Regions from separate parts of the Pseudoalteromonas sp. APM04 genome, predicted to be linked through region 2. Evidence: predicted binding sites of a transcription regulator. Region 2 holds the regulator's gene; each other region holds the start of a gene.

Region 1 (3,730 bases), 1.2 Mb from region 2:
AAATATCTACAAGAAACAATTCGCCTATAGCTACGTAGTAAAACATGCTCGATAAAATAAGAGACGCCGCTAAAAATAAAGCGTAACAAATGGCAGCTGTTTTTAACTCACCAAATCGCGCTATTGAACTTGAAAGCACCCGAACCCAAGGGCTCAAAGAATAATCGGTCATACGTAGTTTTATCTCTTTGCTGTTTGCTTAAATATAAGAAAGGCAATGCTATTTACAGATTTTAGCATTTTTCTATTCGCTATTTTCATGTTGTGCGACAAAAACAGAAAATATTCATACGCAATTTTAGCGGGCAGTAAAGTCCTCGTTTCAGCCATTGATTATTTCGTGTAAAATAATGCGCCTTATCATTGCCAATAACGAGTAACATAGCATGCAAACCAATATGCCCGATATAGCTGACACCGCTCCTGCATTACAAACAGGTAAATTAGACTGGGTTGGCATGGGTGAAATTGAACTGCCATTTATTTTTGAATCGCGTGATTTAAGCCCTGTTACTGTTAATGCCAAAGCCCGCGCATTTGTTAACTTGCACAAAGAAGACGCCAAAGGCATTCATATGTCACGCTTATTTTTAGCGCTTGATTTACTCTCAACAGAGCAACAAGTAAATCCTCAAACAATTAGCCAAGCACTAAATACGTTTATATCTAGCCATGAAGGGTTGAGTAATAAGGCACAGATTGAGTTTAAGTTTGAGCTACCACTTCGCCGTAAGTCTCTATTGAGTGGCAAAGCTGGCTGGAAAAGCTATCCAATCACACTTACAAGTACAATTGAAAATAATATCATTAGTTACGAGCTAACCGTTGATGTTACCTATTCATCAACTTGCCCTTGCTCGGCGGCTCTTGCACGCCAGCTAATACAAAATGCATTTAGCGAAAAATTTAACCAAGACACGCTCAACCAAAAAGAGGTACTTGAGTGGCTTGGCACAACACAAGGCATTGTGGCAACTCCTCACTCGCAGCGCTCAATTGCTAACGTAAAAGTTAAACTTAATAGCAACATTAATGAGTTTGATGTAGTTAACTTAATAAATACCCTTGAAGGCGAGCTTAAAACGCCAGTGCAAGCGGCAGTAAAGCGTGAAGATGAACAAGAGTTTGCCCGTTTAAATGGGCAAAATTTAATGTTCTGCGAAGATGCCGCGCGTAAAATTAAAGCAATATTAGAAACAGACGGTTACGCAGATTACTGGCTACAAATAAACCATTACGAATCGCTTCACGCCCACGACGCTGTGGCGGTTGCTGTTAAAGGTATTAATGGCGGGTATAAGGCATAAAACACCTGCGTTAACTTAAATCACCATTCGGTAAATCATATACAATATTTGGGCACGGTACTTGCTTTAACAAAACAGTGTCAATTTGTTGTTATGGAGTTACCGTATGGAATTCGCTTTATTGTCGATTTTAGTATTAGTGGTAGGTGCATCAATTGCCGCGTCAAAATTTAGTGACGACGGCGGTAATCCTTATCCTTTTAAACGTAAACAAAGTGTATTTACGCAAGTAGAAAGCGCCTTTTTAAACCTGTTAGAACGCGCTATTGGCGATCAATATAAAATAGTGAGCCGAGTTAAGCTTATTGATGTGATCGACTGTAAAGAAGGTTTATCACCTAAATCAAAACGTGCAGCCATTGCTAAAGCCAAAAATAAGCAGCTTGATTTTGTGTTAATCGACAAAGAAAAAATGACCATCGTAGCAGCTGTTGATTTAGTAAATAACGCAAATAAAGATGGCCACAAAGCCCAGCGCGACTGGTTTGTAAATGGCGCCTTAGAAGCTGCAGGCATTCCACACATTCGCATGAAGGTAAAAGCGGGCTATCGCCCATCAGAAGTACGCGATGCCATTATGTTCAAACTGGGTAAACCAGCACCAACAGCACAGCGCCCATTACGTAACCGAGTTCACAAACCTGCTGTTTTATCTCCCTCACAAGCTAAAGCCCATTCAACAGCATTAGCAGAAATATAATTATCAGGTGACTAAATTTGCATTAAAGCGAGCATTTTAAATGTCTCGCTTTTTTGTTTTTTATTGCTAACTTCACGTATAATCAAGCTATTCAAACTCAGGAATCAAACACTATGAATGTTGGTATTATTGGCGCAATGGAGCCAGAAGTTAAAATTTTGCGTGAAGCAATGCAAAACCCAGCTATTTTAACTAAAGCAGGTTTTACATTTTACACTGGTGAATTAGCGGGCTGCACAGTAACTCTTGTTCAATCAGGTATTGGTAAAGTAGCATCAAGCATTGCAACTACATTACTTATTGATAATTTTAAGCCTGATTGCGTAATTAACACCGGCTCTGCTGGCGGTTTTGATCCATCATTAAGTGTTGGCGATGTCGTTATATCGTCAGAAGTTCGTCACCACGATGTTGACGTAACTGCATTTGGTTACGAAATTGGCCAAGTACCACAAATGCCTGCAGGTTTTGCTGCACACCCTAAATTAGTTGAAGCAGCCGAGCAAACTATTGCACAAATTAGCGAAGTTAAAACGTTAGTGGGCCTTATTTGTACTGGCGATACCTTTATGTGTGATCCTGTTCGTATTGATAAAGCCCGCAGCGACTTTCCTTCAATGCTTGCTGTAGAAATGGAAGGTGCGTCTATCGCGCAAACCTGTCATACGCTTGAAACTCCTTTCGTTGTTATTCGTTCAATGTCTGATATTGCTGGCAAAGAATCGCCACAGTCGTTTGAAGAATACTTAGAAACAGCATCAATCAACTCATCTAAAATGGTTGTTGCTCTGCTTGAAAAGCTAACAGCTGTAACACTGTAAATGCTTAGCAATATTGTTCAAAACCATTTGGACTTTATTGTGTTTATAATAGCGCTCCTTGCTGAGCGCTTTTTACCACTCGTTAGTTGGTACCATCCGAATACCGTTTTAGTGGCCGTATTTAGCGCCATAGGCAAACGTATTTATAATAAACAAAATACAAACAGCTACCACTATTTAGCAGCCATACTTGCAAGCGTACTGGTGCTCAGTGTTGTTTTACTAATTGTTATATTGCTACTTGAATTTGCATTTTACCCAGAGCTACTTGCAGGCCTTATTTTATACCTTTGCCTTGAAAGCCAAAGCCTCAATAAAAAAGCCCTTCGTATTGCAAAGCTCACTAAACAAAACCAAAAGTCAGCCGCACGCGAGCTATTAAAACCACTGCTTGCTCGTGAAGTCAGCAAGCTTTCGACCACAGGAATTATTAAAGCCCTCATTGAAAGCTTAATACTTCGTACTGCTCGTTATTACTTTGTGGTTATATTTGTTTTTTTACTTTTAGGGCCAGTTGCAGCACTTGGTTACCGACTACTTACCTTGATGCAGCAAGCATGGCGTGGTGATATTTCACCAAACAGCGAATTTTTAAGACCATTAAAGCTTGTTTTATTTGTTATTGAGTATATCCCGGTGCGTTTACTTACACTCACAATTGCTGCGAGTAAGGCCACAAAGCAAAGTGTTCACTACATAAAACACTATGGCCAACACTTCTATCAAACAAATACAGGCTGGTTACTCAGTGCATGCTCTGCATCACTTGGCGTGCAACTAGGTGGACCCGCTATGTACTTTAACAAGCGGCATAACAAAATGCGAGTTGGTACTGATAGGTTACCTAATGCTGACGATGTACCAGCCGTATTAAATCGGCTTAATCAGGCGCGCGCCTTTTG
Region 2 (3,730 bases):
GCATACATTACTCTATCAAAGCTGAACAGGTTATTAGTTTTGTAAAATTACTTTTCTTGTTCTCTGTGACGTATTTTTACATTGGGATGCGTAACTGCAAAGCTTTCGCCAATTGTTTGCGCTAAATATACAGAGCGATGTTGCCCGCCAGTACAGCCAATCGCAATAGTTAAATAGCTTCTGTTATTTCGCTCTAGGTGTGGTAGCCATGTTTGTACAAAGGTTTGTATTTGCCATGTAAATTTTTGAACTATGCTGTGGCTAGCCAAATAATCTTTTACTGGTTGGTCTAGGCCATTAAGTGGTTTTAGTTCAGGCTCCCAATGCGGGTTAGGTAAAAAACGTGCATCAAATACGTAATCTGCTTCTTTAGGAATGCCATGTTTAAAACCAAAAGATTCAAATGTAACAATTAGCTGCTTGTCTTTTTTACCTAATATTTTTTCGCGAATTGATTCAGCAAGTTCATGAACGCTTAGCTCACTGGTATCGATCATGTAATCGGCGCGCGTAATTAGCACATCGAGAAGTTCTTTTTCTTTTTTTATGGCTAAATCAAGCGGAAGTGAATCTATTGATAAAGGGTGTAAGCGTCTGGTTTCAGAAAAGCGTTTAATAAGGGTTTGATCTTCACTGTCTAAGTAGAACAGCGTTGGTTTTGTAAAACCCGGTAAGTATTCGATGATGTGATTAAATTCATCTTGCTCTTTTGGTAAATTTCGCACATCTATACTAACGGCAATTTTATCGTAGTTATCAGAAACGCTTCTTACCAAAGAAGGTAATAAATTTACTGGAATGTTATCTACGCAATAATAACCTAGATCTTCAACAACGCGTAAAGCAACCGACTTACCAGAACCAGAACGGCCACTTATGATAATCAACTCCATTAATCACCCTTTAAATTTGTTACGATTGGTCAACAATAATTTGATACAACTCAGCATCCGATTTAGCACAGCGAAGCTGCTTACAAAATTCTTTATTTTTTAGTTTATCAGCTATCGTTGCTAGCGTCTTTAAATGCTGTTGGTTATCGCCTTCAGGTACGATGAGTGCAACAAAAATATCAACAGGGCGGTTGTCTATAGCATCAAAATTAATCGGTGTTTCACTTACTAACACCAATGCTAAAGGTTCTTGTGCGCCGCTCATTCGGCCATGTGGAATAGCAATACCTCTGCCTATCCCTGTGCTGCCTAGCTTTTCGCGGGTTAATAAAGCGCCCAAAATATCCTGTTGAGATAAATACGGTAATTTATCGTGAGCCAGCTCGCTAATAAACTCTAAAATTCTTTTTTTACTATTAAAAAGGACCGCAGCTTTACTGCAGTCCTGGCATATAAGTGAACTTAATTTCATCATATTAGTGTCGAGCAAGCTTCTCTTTGTGTTTAATTACTTGACGGTCAAGCTTGTCAATCAATGAATCAATAGCTGCATACATATCTTGATGTTCAGTGGATGCGAATAATTCAGCACCACTTACATGAATAGTTGCTTCTGCTTTTTGATTTAATTTTTCTATATCGAGAATGACATGAACATTATTAATATGATCAGAGTGCCTTTCTAGCTTCGCAAATTTGGTATTTATATAGTCTCTTAATGAATCAGTTAGTTCTACATGACGACCAGTTAAATTTAGTTGCATAAGCATTACCCTCTTTGTTTAGCGTCTTAGATCAGGCTCTTTCGCTGATTTGACGGTGGAATAGCAAGAGATTCGCGATATTTTGCGATTGTACGTCTCGCTACTTTAATTCCTTGCTCAGCCAATATATCCGCAATTTTGCTATCACTCAATGGTTTTGCTGAGTTTTCTGCTGCGATTAATTTTTTAATAAGTGCACGTATTGCCGTAGATGAACATTCTCCACCATTTTCGGTACTTACGTGGCTTGAGAAAAAGTATTTAAGCTCAAATATTCCACGCGGTGTGTGCATATACTTTTGCGTAGTTACGCGCGAAATTGTTGATTCGTGCATTTCTACCATTTCGGCAACATCATTTAAAACCATCGGTTTCATGGCTTCTGGCCCGTGTTCAAAAAAGCCCTGTTGTTGTTTAACAATACAGTTAGTTACTTTTAAAAGTGTATCATTTCTACTTTCTAAGCTTTTTATAAACCATTTAGCTTCTTGTAAATGTGAGCGAATAAATTGACTGTCGCCGCTTGATTTAACTGTACGTGACATTGCTGCATATTGGCTGTTTACACGAATTTTTGGCATGCTGTCTGGGTTTAACTCTACAATCCAGCGGCCTTTAATTTTTTTAACTGACACATCAGGTATTACATACTCAGACTCTTCTCGTACTATTGTGTCTGCAGGCTTAGGGTTGAGCGTATGAATAAGTGTCATTACTTCTTTAAGCTCATCTTCTTTGAGCTTCGTTTTTTTCATTAATGTACGGTAGTCACGAGCAGCTAACAAATCAATGTGCTCTGTTAAAATCATTTTTGTTTCATCAATAAAAGGCGTGCCTTTATCAAATTGATTTAACTGAATACACAAGCACTCTTGTAAGCTACGTGCCGCAATACCCACTGGGTCAAATAGCTGAATGCGCTTTAAAACCGCTTCTATTTCGTCAAGTTCAACCTCAACGTCATCGTCGTTATCTTGATTAAAGCTCTCTAAAATCTCTTCGCAGCTGAGTGTCAGTATGCCTGAATCATCCACCGCTTCTACAATAGCAATAGCGATGGCTTCATCTGTAGGGCTAAATGGCGTTAATTGTAATTGCCACATTAAGTATTCGTGAAGCGTTTCAGTTGATGCGCCCTGATATATAGACTCATCTTCAGGCATTGGGCCTGAAGATGATGCAGGGGCTGCACTCATATACTCATCCCAGCTAACATCCATTGCCATGTCGTCACTTACGGTATCTTTAGCAAGCGCTTCACCACTGTCTTGTTCATACTCGCTAGGGGCTTCATCGGCAGATACGGTTACTGTAACTTCATCGTTATCTGCTTTTTGCTCATTTTTGCCCGCAAGATCATCGGCATAGTCTTGCTCCTCAACCTCAAGTAATGGGTTGCTGTCGAGCGCTTCTTGTATTTCTTGCTGAAGATCCAATGTACTCAATTGCAGCAAGCGAATAGCTTGTTGCAACTGAGGTGTCATTGTAAGTTGCTGGCCCATGCGCAGCTGTAGTGATTGCCTCATGTATCTCTAACAATCCTTTTAAGTTGTTATAATTAATACTAGCAGATGCTTATAAATAAGGCGTAAATGTTACAGCCTAAATTGCTCGCCTAAATATACATCGCGTACAGTTTTATCATTTAATACGTGTTCAGGGGTACCAGAAGCAATCAGTTCCCCATGAGAAACAATGTAGGCTTTTTCGCAAACATCAAGGGTTTCTCTTACATTGTGGTCTGTTATTAATACGCCAATACCACGGTTTTTTAGGTGTTCAATAATTTTTTTAATATCTAATACTGAGATAGGGTCAACACCGGCAAATGGTTCGTCTAACAAAATAAACTTTGGATCTGCAGCTAAAGCACGTGCAATCTCCACTCGGCGACGTTCTCCGCCCGATAATGCCATACCTTTGCTGTCGCGAATGTGTTGAATGCTAAATTCATCCAATAGATTATTTAATGTTTCTTCTCTGGCTTGTTTAGTGAGCTCCTTTCGAGTTTCTAAAATAGCCATTAAGTTTTGATACACTGTTAATTTTCTAAATATAGACGACTCTTGTGGT
Region 3 (3,730 bases), 350 kb from region 2:
TTTACAGTAATAATGTCGCCAGTACGCAGTGCTTTTCTGTCTGCGTATAAGTCGTTTGACACATTAGTATTAAATAACGAACCTGTTGCAACTACGGGTTCCATACTTGGTTCAGGATACATTGGCGCATAATAGGGGTCATCTTGAACAACATCACTGTTTTGTGTTGAAACACAGCCACTTAAAAATAATGTACCTACCGCAAATAACATATAATGACGCATAATTCCCCCTACACCTTATAATTGCTGATTGATGTAACTCATCATCTCGTCAACAGCCGAGATGACTTTAGAGTTCATTTCGTAAATACGCTGCGTTTCAATTAGGTTAACCAGCTCTTCAGTTACATTTACGTTTGATGTTTCAAGTGAGCCCTGAATAATTGTGCCTAAGCCTTCTACACCCGGGTTACCTTGCACAGGCGCGCCACTTACTGCCGTTTCGGTATAAAGATTTTGCCCTACAGGCTCAAGGCCCGATGGATTAATAAAATCGCTAATTGTAAGCTGGCCAATAACAACATTGTCGGCTTGACCTGAAATACGAACAGATACCTCACCATCTTGTGAAATAGTAATTGATTGCGCATCATCGGGAACATTCATTTCTGGTTGCACTACATAACCAGAACCAGACGTGACAATTCGACCATCGCCATCGGTAGTAAACTGCCCATTACGCGAATAAGCAATATTGCCATCGGGTTGTAATACTTCAAAAAAGCCAGGCCCTGAGATCATCCAATCCAATGAATTCTCAGTGGTTAGCATATTACCCTGAGAAAAATTCTTTTGGTTAGCCACTACTTTTGCACCGGCACCTAGCATTAAACCAGAGGGCATTTCAGTGTCTTGCGACGAGCGCCCACCTGGCTGGTTAATATTTTGATAAAGTAAATCTTCAAAAATAGCGCGGCTTTTTTTATAACCTACCGTACTGGCATTCGCTAAATTGTTTGATATAACCGAAATATCGGTTTGCTGAGCGTCTAGCCCCGTTTTACTGATCCACAATGCTGGATTCATAATCGTGTCCTCATTTAAAGTTAAACTATGCGCATCAGCTGATCTTGTGATCTATCCAGATCTTCAGCTGTTTTCATCAGTTTTACTTGTAACTCAAATTGACGTTGATGGCTGATCATATCGACCATTTCGTGAACTGGGTTCACATTAGACATTTCTAAGGTTCCGCTTAATACTTTGACATTGGCAGAGGTATCAACAACCTCTCCTGCCTTAGGCCTAAATAAACCATCATTCCCTTTTTCTAGTTGAAAGCTATTAGCTTCAACCACCTTTAAGCGGTCAACTTCTTCTAAAAACGTAGCAGGCGCCCCCTGCGGGCGAACTTGAATTGCACCGTCTTCACTAAATTCAATTTTTTCAATCGGTACTGGTAAAATGACAGGCCCGCCTTCGCCAATTACTTGACGACCATGGCTGGTCATTAACATACCTTCAGCGGTAATATTTAATGTACCCACTTTGGTGTAAGCTTCATTGCCTGAGGCATCTTGGACGCTTAACCATGCGTTATCACTCATTGCAATGTCGAGGTCTCTACCTGTTTCAACTATGCCACCAGAGGTCATATTAGAACCTGGGCGCTCTTGCATGGAAAACACACGTGATGGCAACCCTTCACCAAAAGCCTGCATAGAGCGAGCTTGTGCAAAGTCTGACTTAAATCCAGTAGTATTCGCATTCGCCAAATTATTGGCTTTAAGGGCCAGCCCCTGTAGGCTTTGTTTAGCGCCTGAGGCCGCAATGTAGACCATTTTGTCCATAGCATCGACTCATATTAAAAATCTCTATACACAAGAAATGCAAAATAGATGCCACAATAGGAAATGATGTAAAATGGTTATAAAACAAACTAAATGAAGTGAAAATAAAAAGGGCCACTTTAAAAAGCAGCCCTTAAAATTATGTTAAGTATTAAATTAACGAATCTGTAAGATTGCCTGTTGTAGTGTTGAGTTAACCTCAAGCGCACGAGAGTTAGCCTGGAAGTTACGCTGGGCACTAATTAGGTCAACCAGCTCGTTAGTTAAATTCACATTTGATTGCTCTAGTGCTGATGAATTTATTGAACCTAAAGTACCTGAACCAGGTTCACCCGCAATTGGCTCACCTGACGTTAAGCTTTTTTTCCACGAGGTATCACCAACTTGAGATAAGCCCTGTGAATTAGAAAAACGAACCATCGCTACCTGACCTAGGAAAGATGTGTCGCCATTACTGTATGAAGCTACTATTTTTCCGTCAGTACCAATATCAATACCCGCCAAGCGGCCAACTGTAGCACCATCTTGGTCGAGTGCTTTAACTTCAAATCGACTTGCGTACTGGGTTGGCTGCTTATTTGTAGTTGCAGCCTCATCTCGCCAATTAAGCTCCACGCCCGTATCAGGAAATGACGCACCGTTAGTCAGCAATGAAGACAACCCTGTTGTTGCTGTTGCAGGTAAAACTAACTCGTCGAAAGTACCTGGATTTGTATTCGCAACTCCGTTTGTTGTTTCAGGTAAACCACTTGAGCTAAAACCTATAGTAGTTAAAGGTGTGTATGGCGCAGTCGTTTGCTCAGCCCCCGTTGCTGGATCAACAACTAAACCATCAAGTGTTGCATGTATATCCCACTCATTAGGGTTTGTCGTCGGATCATTTTTTACAAAAAAGTATTGTAAAACATGTGCTTCACCTAGTGAATCGTAAACAGTGGTTGAAGTTGATGAATTATACGAAGCACTTTCTGTTGGATCAAATGGCAGCGAAGGCGCATCTGCACGTGAATCTAAGTTAAATGAACTGTATACCGTTGCCGTTGCACGAGGTGACCCAGATGAATCAGGGATTTGAAGTGCCGACGAAGTACTCAAACTGACTGAGGTAGTATCTCCGGTAGCTTCATCAACAGGGAAACCTTGTAAGAAGTTACCTTTGGCATCTACGATAAAGTTATCTTTATCTAATTTAAAAGCCCCAGCTCTTGTAAAGGTAAAGTCTTGCGCGCCCAAGTCTTGGCTCATTGCAAAATAACCCTCGCCTGTAATCGCTAAATCAAGTGAGTTATTAGTAAATTGCAGCGAACCTTGGTGAAATTGCTGAGCAACCATAGTGGTTTGAACACCGTCACCATTTTTAGTTCTACCTGAACTAAACACTGAAGAAGCATATACATCTGCAAACTCAGCGCGAGACTCTTTAAAGCCAGTTGTATTAACGTTCGCAATATTATTTGCGGTAACGTCTAAATCTTTTTGTGCGGCAGCTATGCCTGTTAATGCAATATTGAAGCTCATAATTGACCTCTAACCTATTAAATACAGCCTGCAAACAGGCGAAATATTATCAAACTCTATTACGCGATCTCTGCGACATCAGTCAGCCTAACCGCACCTTCTTTAGTGTTAATAATGATGCCGTTAGCACCGTTTATATTTACACTTTCAATATTCTTGAACGTAGCAATGGGTAAGCTTGAAAACTCACCATTTGTACTGCCTTCAGCCACTATATTGTATTCACCCTCAGGCAACCGCTCACCGGCTTCGTTTTTACCATCCCAAGCAAAGCGTATTGCACCAGCAGACTGTGACCCTAAATCAATACTGCGAACTAATTGACCTGACTCATCAGTAATACGAAGCGTTAAGCTATCTACTGGGCTTTCTGCAACGACTGAACCTTTCGCTTCACCCGTTGCATTTAAATCTAAGGAA
Region 4 (3,730 bases), 310 kb from region 2:
ATTACAGGATGAATACTATGAAACAACAAGATATTAAAACAGAAGAACAATTTATGAGACAAAATATACGGTTTTGTATAAGCGCTGGCGTAGTTTGTTTGCTTCTCAGTGTTTACTCACTAACTAACCATAATATAGAAAAGATGATAGTTGTTGGAATGAGCGTTTTATTTTATATGGTTGTAACTGCTATTTTTATGATTAAAGCAAGCTTTCCGCTAAAAATGTATTTTAAATATGCTTATAAAGATGAGTTTCTCAACACCATTGACATTAATGCCTATAAACATACAAGTTGTGCATTTGGAGTTTGTCTTATTGGTGTTTTGTATAATAACAATTCAATACCTAGCGAGGTTTCGCATGCAACTATGGCAATACTTTATCTCAGTATCATGCTTTTGGTATATGGTGCTTCATTACTTTGGCAGAGCCGTGATTAGGAGTCAAAGTGCAAAATAACATAGCAAAATTTCGTAAAGAGGCGGGGCTTTCACAGCAAGAACTTGCCGATGCTATTAGCGTTTCACGTAAAACAATAAGTACAGTAGAAACAAATCGATTTACGCCATCGGTCATTATAGCCCTTAAAATCGCAGCTCATTTTCACGCATCAGTTGAAAGCCTCTTCATATTAGAAGAGGCTGATTAATAACCGAGCTGGTTAGATTAACCCCGATTTTAAACACCATAATAATGCAGCGCGCAGGACAGCGCTGTTGTTATTAGTGTATTTGAGCTAAAATAAGCAATGCTAATACATATATATAAATCCGGAGTATCTACAAGGCATGAAAAAACTGCTAATTTCACCGTCAAAAATGACACTAGGCGAGCAAGAAAATCAAATCTATCAGAACATTCTGAAACAATCTTCAGAATTAAGCCTTAACCTTATGGCCGTGAAAGTAGAAAACCATCCTGATGATTTTTTACCTTGGTGTTACGAGCTATTAAACGCAAGCAGAGACCGTATTAACTACGATTTACTTGAGCCGCAACAGCTACCTGTTCTTAAAAAACTGCATGATCAGCTTATTTCGGCTATCAGCTTTTTACAAGTTAAAACGCTTCGTGTAGCCCCTTGGCCTGTGGTAAGTGTATTTATAGAGCAACATAAAGACGTTATTGCACTTGATGAACAACTTCGTTTAGCAAGTTACGTAAAAAGTATTCGTGAGCAATCATTAAAAGACATGATCCCTGAAGACCTTCTTGCTTTTACTGGCAAGCATATGGCTTCACTTGATCCAAGCACTTACGATTTTGATGTTGAGTGGTTTGCATCAACTAAGAGTGCTAAAGTTTTCCACCAACTCATTGGTGATTTACCGGGTGCGTTTGATGAAGCACTGGCTAATATTCCTCTTGAAGGTGACATTACCCATTACGAGTACCAACAGTTTGTAGCTGCTTATAGCAAAATATTTACTGATAGCAGTGAAAAGCCAACTCTTGCTCCGGCAACACGACTACTTGCAATGCGTCGCCCTGATATTTTTACGCCAATTACAAATAGCCGTTTAGACGCATTATGCTCAGCACTTGCGGTTACTAAACTCAAAAATAGTGATTTTGAGCGTTACTGGCAAGATATTGTAAAAGGCATTCAAGCTATGTCATGGTACAAAATGGCAAATGCTTCAAATGAACTAGAAGAGCAACTAGTGTCAATTAAAGCGCTTATTCCGTGCTTTTTTTACTACGCGGATAACAAAACACCAGATAGCTCTAACTATATTAAATTACTTAATAAACCAAAGCGTAGCACCACTAAAACGGGTAAAACACAACGCAGAGGTAAAGAGTCTGCTGAAATTTTAGTTGACCGCGCTTTGGCTGCCGATGATATTCCTGAGCATATTCGTAGCAAACGCGACTCAATAATCAGCGAAGTTCAAAAAGGCCGCAGTGTAAACGAAACAATTAGTCTAATGCGCACCATATTTGGCTAAATAATTCTAAACAAGCTGTACTTTCATGGTGCAGCTTGATTATTTTATGCACCAGCGATGTGCGATAAAATATTTCTTCCGCATAATCCAAACCACCCACCGCAAACGCAAGTCATTGTTAATAAAATATAAAATTTAATTTTAAAACAAAATAAATCAAGCTGGCACACACAGTGCAATTCTATTCTCAGTTAAACAATAAAAACGCATAAATCAAAAGGCTACGGTACTTCATAATAAAAAGCCTTCCTATGCAAAAAATCATATAACGGGAAATGGAACATGTTAAAACTAAAAAAAACAATCGCTTTTAGCGCCGTGGCATTAATGGCTGCAACGTCACTTACATCAACAGCAGTAAATGCTGAAGTGTCTGCCAATGTAGCAGCTACTTCAAATTACTTATGGCGTGGACAAGAACAAACTGGCGGCGACGCTGCTATTTCTGGTGGTATTGATTACGCTGACGAATCTGGATTTTATGCTGGTACATGGGTATCTAATGCATCTTGGGCTGACGAAATGACCTACGAGCTAGATTTTTACGCAGGCTTTGGTGGCGATATTAGCGAAGGTGTTAGCTACGATGTAGGTTACATTTATTATGCTTACCCAGACGCGGCATCAAGCGCAGATGCTGATTTTTCAGAAATTTACGGTAGCATCAGTGTTGAAGGCTTTACCTTTGGTGCATCAGTGCTTGCTACTTCTGCTGCAAGTGGCGACGGTACAGACTTTGGTGACTCACTTTATTTGACAGCTGATTACGGCTTTGCCGTAGGCAGCAATGGTACAGAAATGGCTTTACACATAGGTCATTATTCTGGCGATTTTATTGGTGACGAAGACATCATTGATTACGGTGTGTCTGTATCAAAAGATGGATTCACATTTGGCGTATCAGACACTGATATGGACGAGTCAGATGTAAAAGTTTACGTTGCTTACGCTGTAGACTTCAGCCTATAAACAAACATGTGTTACTTGCTGCAACTGAAGGGCCATTTGGCCCTTTTTTAGCACCTAGCATCTTTTCTTTGTATTGGGTTATATTTAAATTATTACTCAGCTTTAAAAGGTACCTTAGTGCAGCTCACTTCAACTGTTTTAGGGTACCAAGCCGGGCCTATCTGATTAACTACAACCTCCGCTACTCCATTACTAAATGACTTATACGTGTGCACCGTTTGCCATTGCCCTTGTGGGCAATGCTCACTTAAGTCAACCGCATCAGATCCTTCATACAAAGCTAAAGCAAAATTATGATGCCACTGAGAACTATTGTGCGACTGGTTATTAACTTTTTCAGGTACACCATTATCAAAGTAAATATTTGTGCAACCAGTTAACATAGCAAAAGTAATACTGCCTAAAATTAATTTAAGATTCATAACGCCTCCTGCGTATTTTGCTCTTCACACCATACCTTTATGGTATGTGGTGAATAAATGCCTAGCGTAATTAAACCCAACGCACCATCGCTAAATGTTTGTTGCGACTGCATTTGAGCCGCTTGTGTATCTGTACAAATCTGTTTTACATCCACACGTTCCTCTCCTACTAATCCCCATAAATAAAATGGACGGCTATCTTCGTAGGTCGCTTTACTTGTAATTTTTGCGATAGCGTGTGGCTGTATGGTAACCGCAGAACAGGCGCTTAAGCCTAATACTACAAACCCCATTATTAATGATTTCATGTTTGTCCTTACTTGGTACTCACTTTCAGTAAATAAACCTTACAGTAAACCAGTAAAATAATGAGTAAAAAGCTGT

The links. The regulator sigma-54, encoded in region 2, starts transcription at its own class of promoters, with help from an activator protein. The targets are predictions, from matches to a motif close to GTTGGCACGNNNNTNGNNT.
Region 1: MTP24_RS13090 (DUF2726 domain-containing protein) is a predicted target of sigma-54. The motif match lies at 1,356-1,374, and genes of this name have one in related genera.
Region 3: MTP24_RS04290 (flagellar basal body rod protein FlgF) is a predicted target of sigma-54. The motif match lies at 1,830-1,848, and genes of this name have one in related genera.
Region 4: MTP24_RS01190 (TorF family putative porin) is a predicted target of sigma-54. The motif match lies at 2,116-2,134, and genes of this name have one in related genera.

What each region holds. Positions count from the first base shown of each region.
Region 1 covers NZ_CP094441.1:2,833,522-2,837,251, forward strand. The annotation lists gene arcB (aerobic respiration two-component sensor histidine kinase ArcB) at 1-172, opposite strand, end outside; gene folE2 (GTP cyclohydrolase FolE2) at 387-1,307, shown strand; gene MTP24_RS13090 (DUF2726 domain-containing protein) at 1,414-2,007, shown strand; gene mtnN (5'-methylthioadenosine/S-adenosylhomocysteine nucleosidase) at 2,121-2,828, shown strand; gene ampE (regulatory signaling modulator protein AmpE) at 2,829-3,730, shown strand, end outside.
Region 2 covers NZ_CP094441.1:560,266-563,995, forward strand. The annotation lists gene MTP24_RS02610 (HPr family phosphocarrier protein) at 1-4, opposite strand, end outside; gene rapZ (RNase adapter RapZ) at 48-893, opposite strand; gene ptsN (PTS IIA-like nitrogen regulatory protein PtsN) at 913-1,365, opposite strand; gene hpf (ribosome hibernation promoting factor) at 1,370-1,657, opposite strand; gene MTP24_RS02630 (RNA polymerase factor sigma-54) at 1,684-3,183, opposite strand; gene lptB (LPS export ABC transporter ATP-binding protein) at 3,253-3,730, opposite strand, start outside.
Region 3 covers NZ_CP094441.1:909,595-913,324, reverse strand. The annotation lists gene flgH (flagellar basal body L-ring protein FlgH) at 1-224, opposite strand, end outside; gene flgG (flagellar basal-body rod protein FlgG) at 240-1,028, opposite strand; gene MTP24_RS04290 (flagellar basal body rod protein FlgF) at 1,049-1,792, opposite strand; gene flgE (flagellar hook protein FlgE) at 1,949-3,310, opposite strand; gene MTP24_RS04280 (flagellar hook assembly protein FlgD) at 3,370-3,730, opposite strand, start outside.
Region 4 covers NZ_CP094441.1:251,122-254,851, reverse strand. The annotation lists gene MTP24_RS01205 (hypothetical protein) at 18-443, shown strand; gene MTP24_RS01200 (helix-turn-helix transcriptional regulator) at 452-652, shown strand; gene MTP24_RS01195 (hypothetical protein) at 792-1,955, shown strand; gene MTP24_RS01190 (TorF family putative porin) at 2,238-2,924, shown strand; gene MTP24_RS01185 (hypothetical protein) at 3,017-3,346, opposite strand; gene MTP24_RS01180 (Bor family protein) at 3,343-3,654, opposite strand.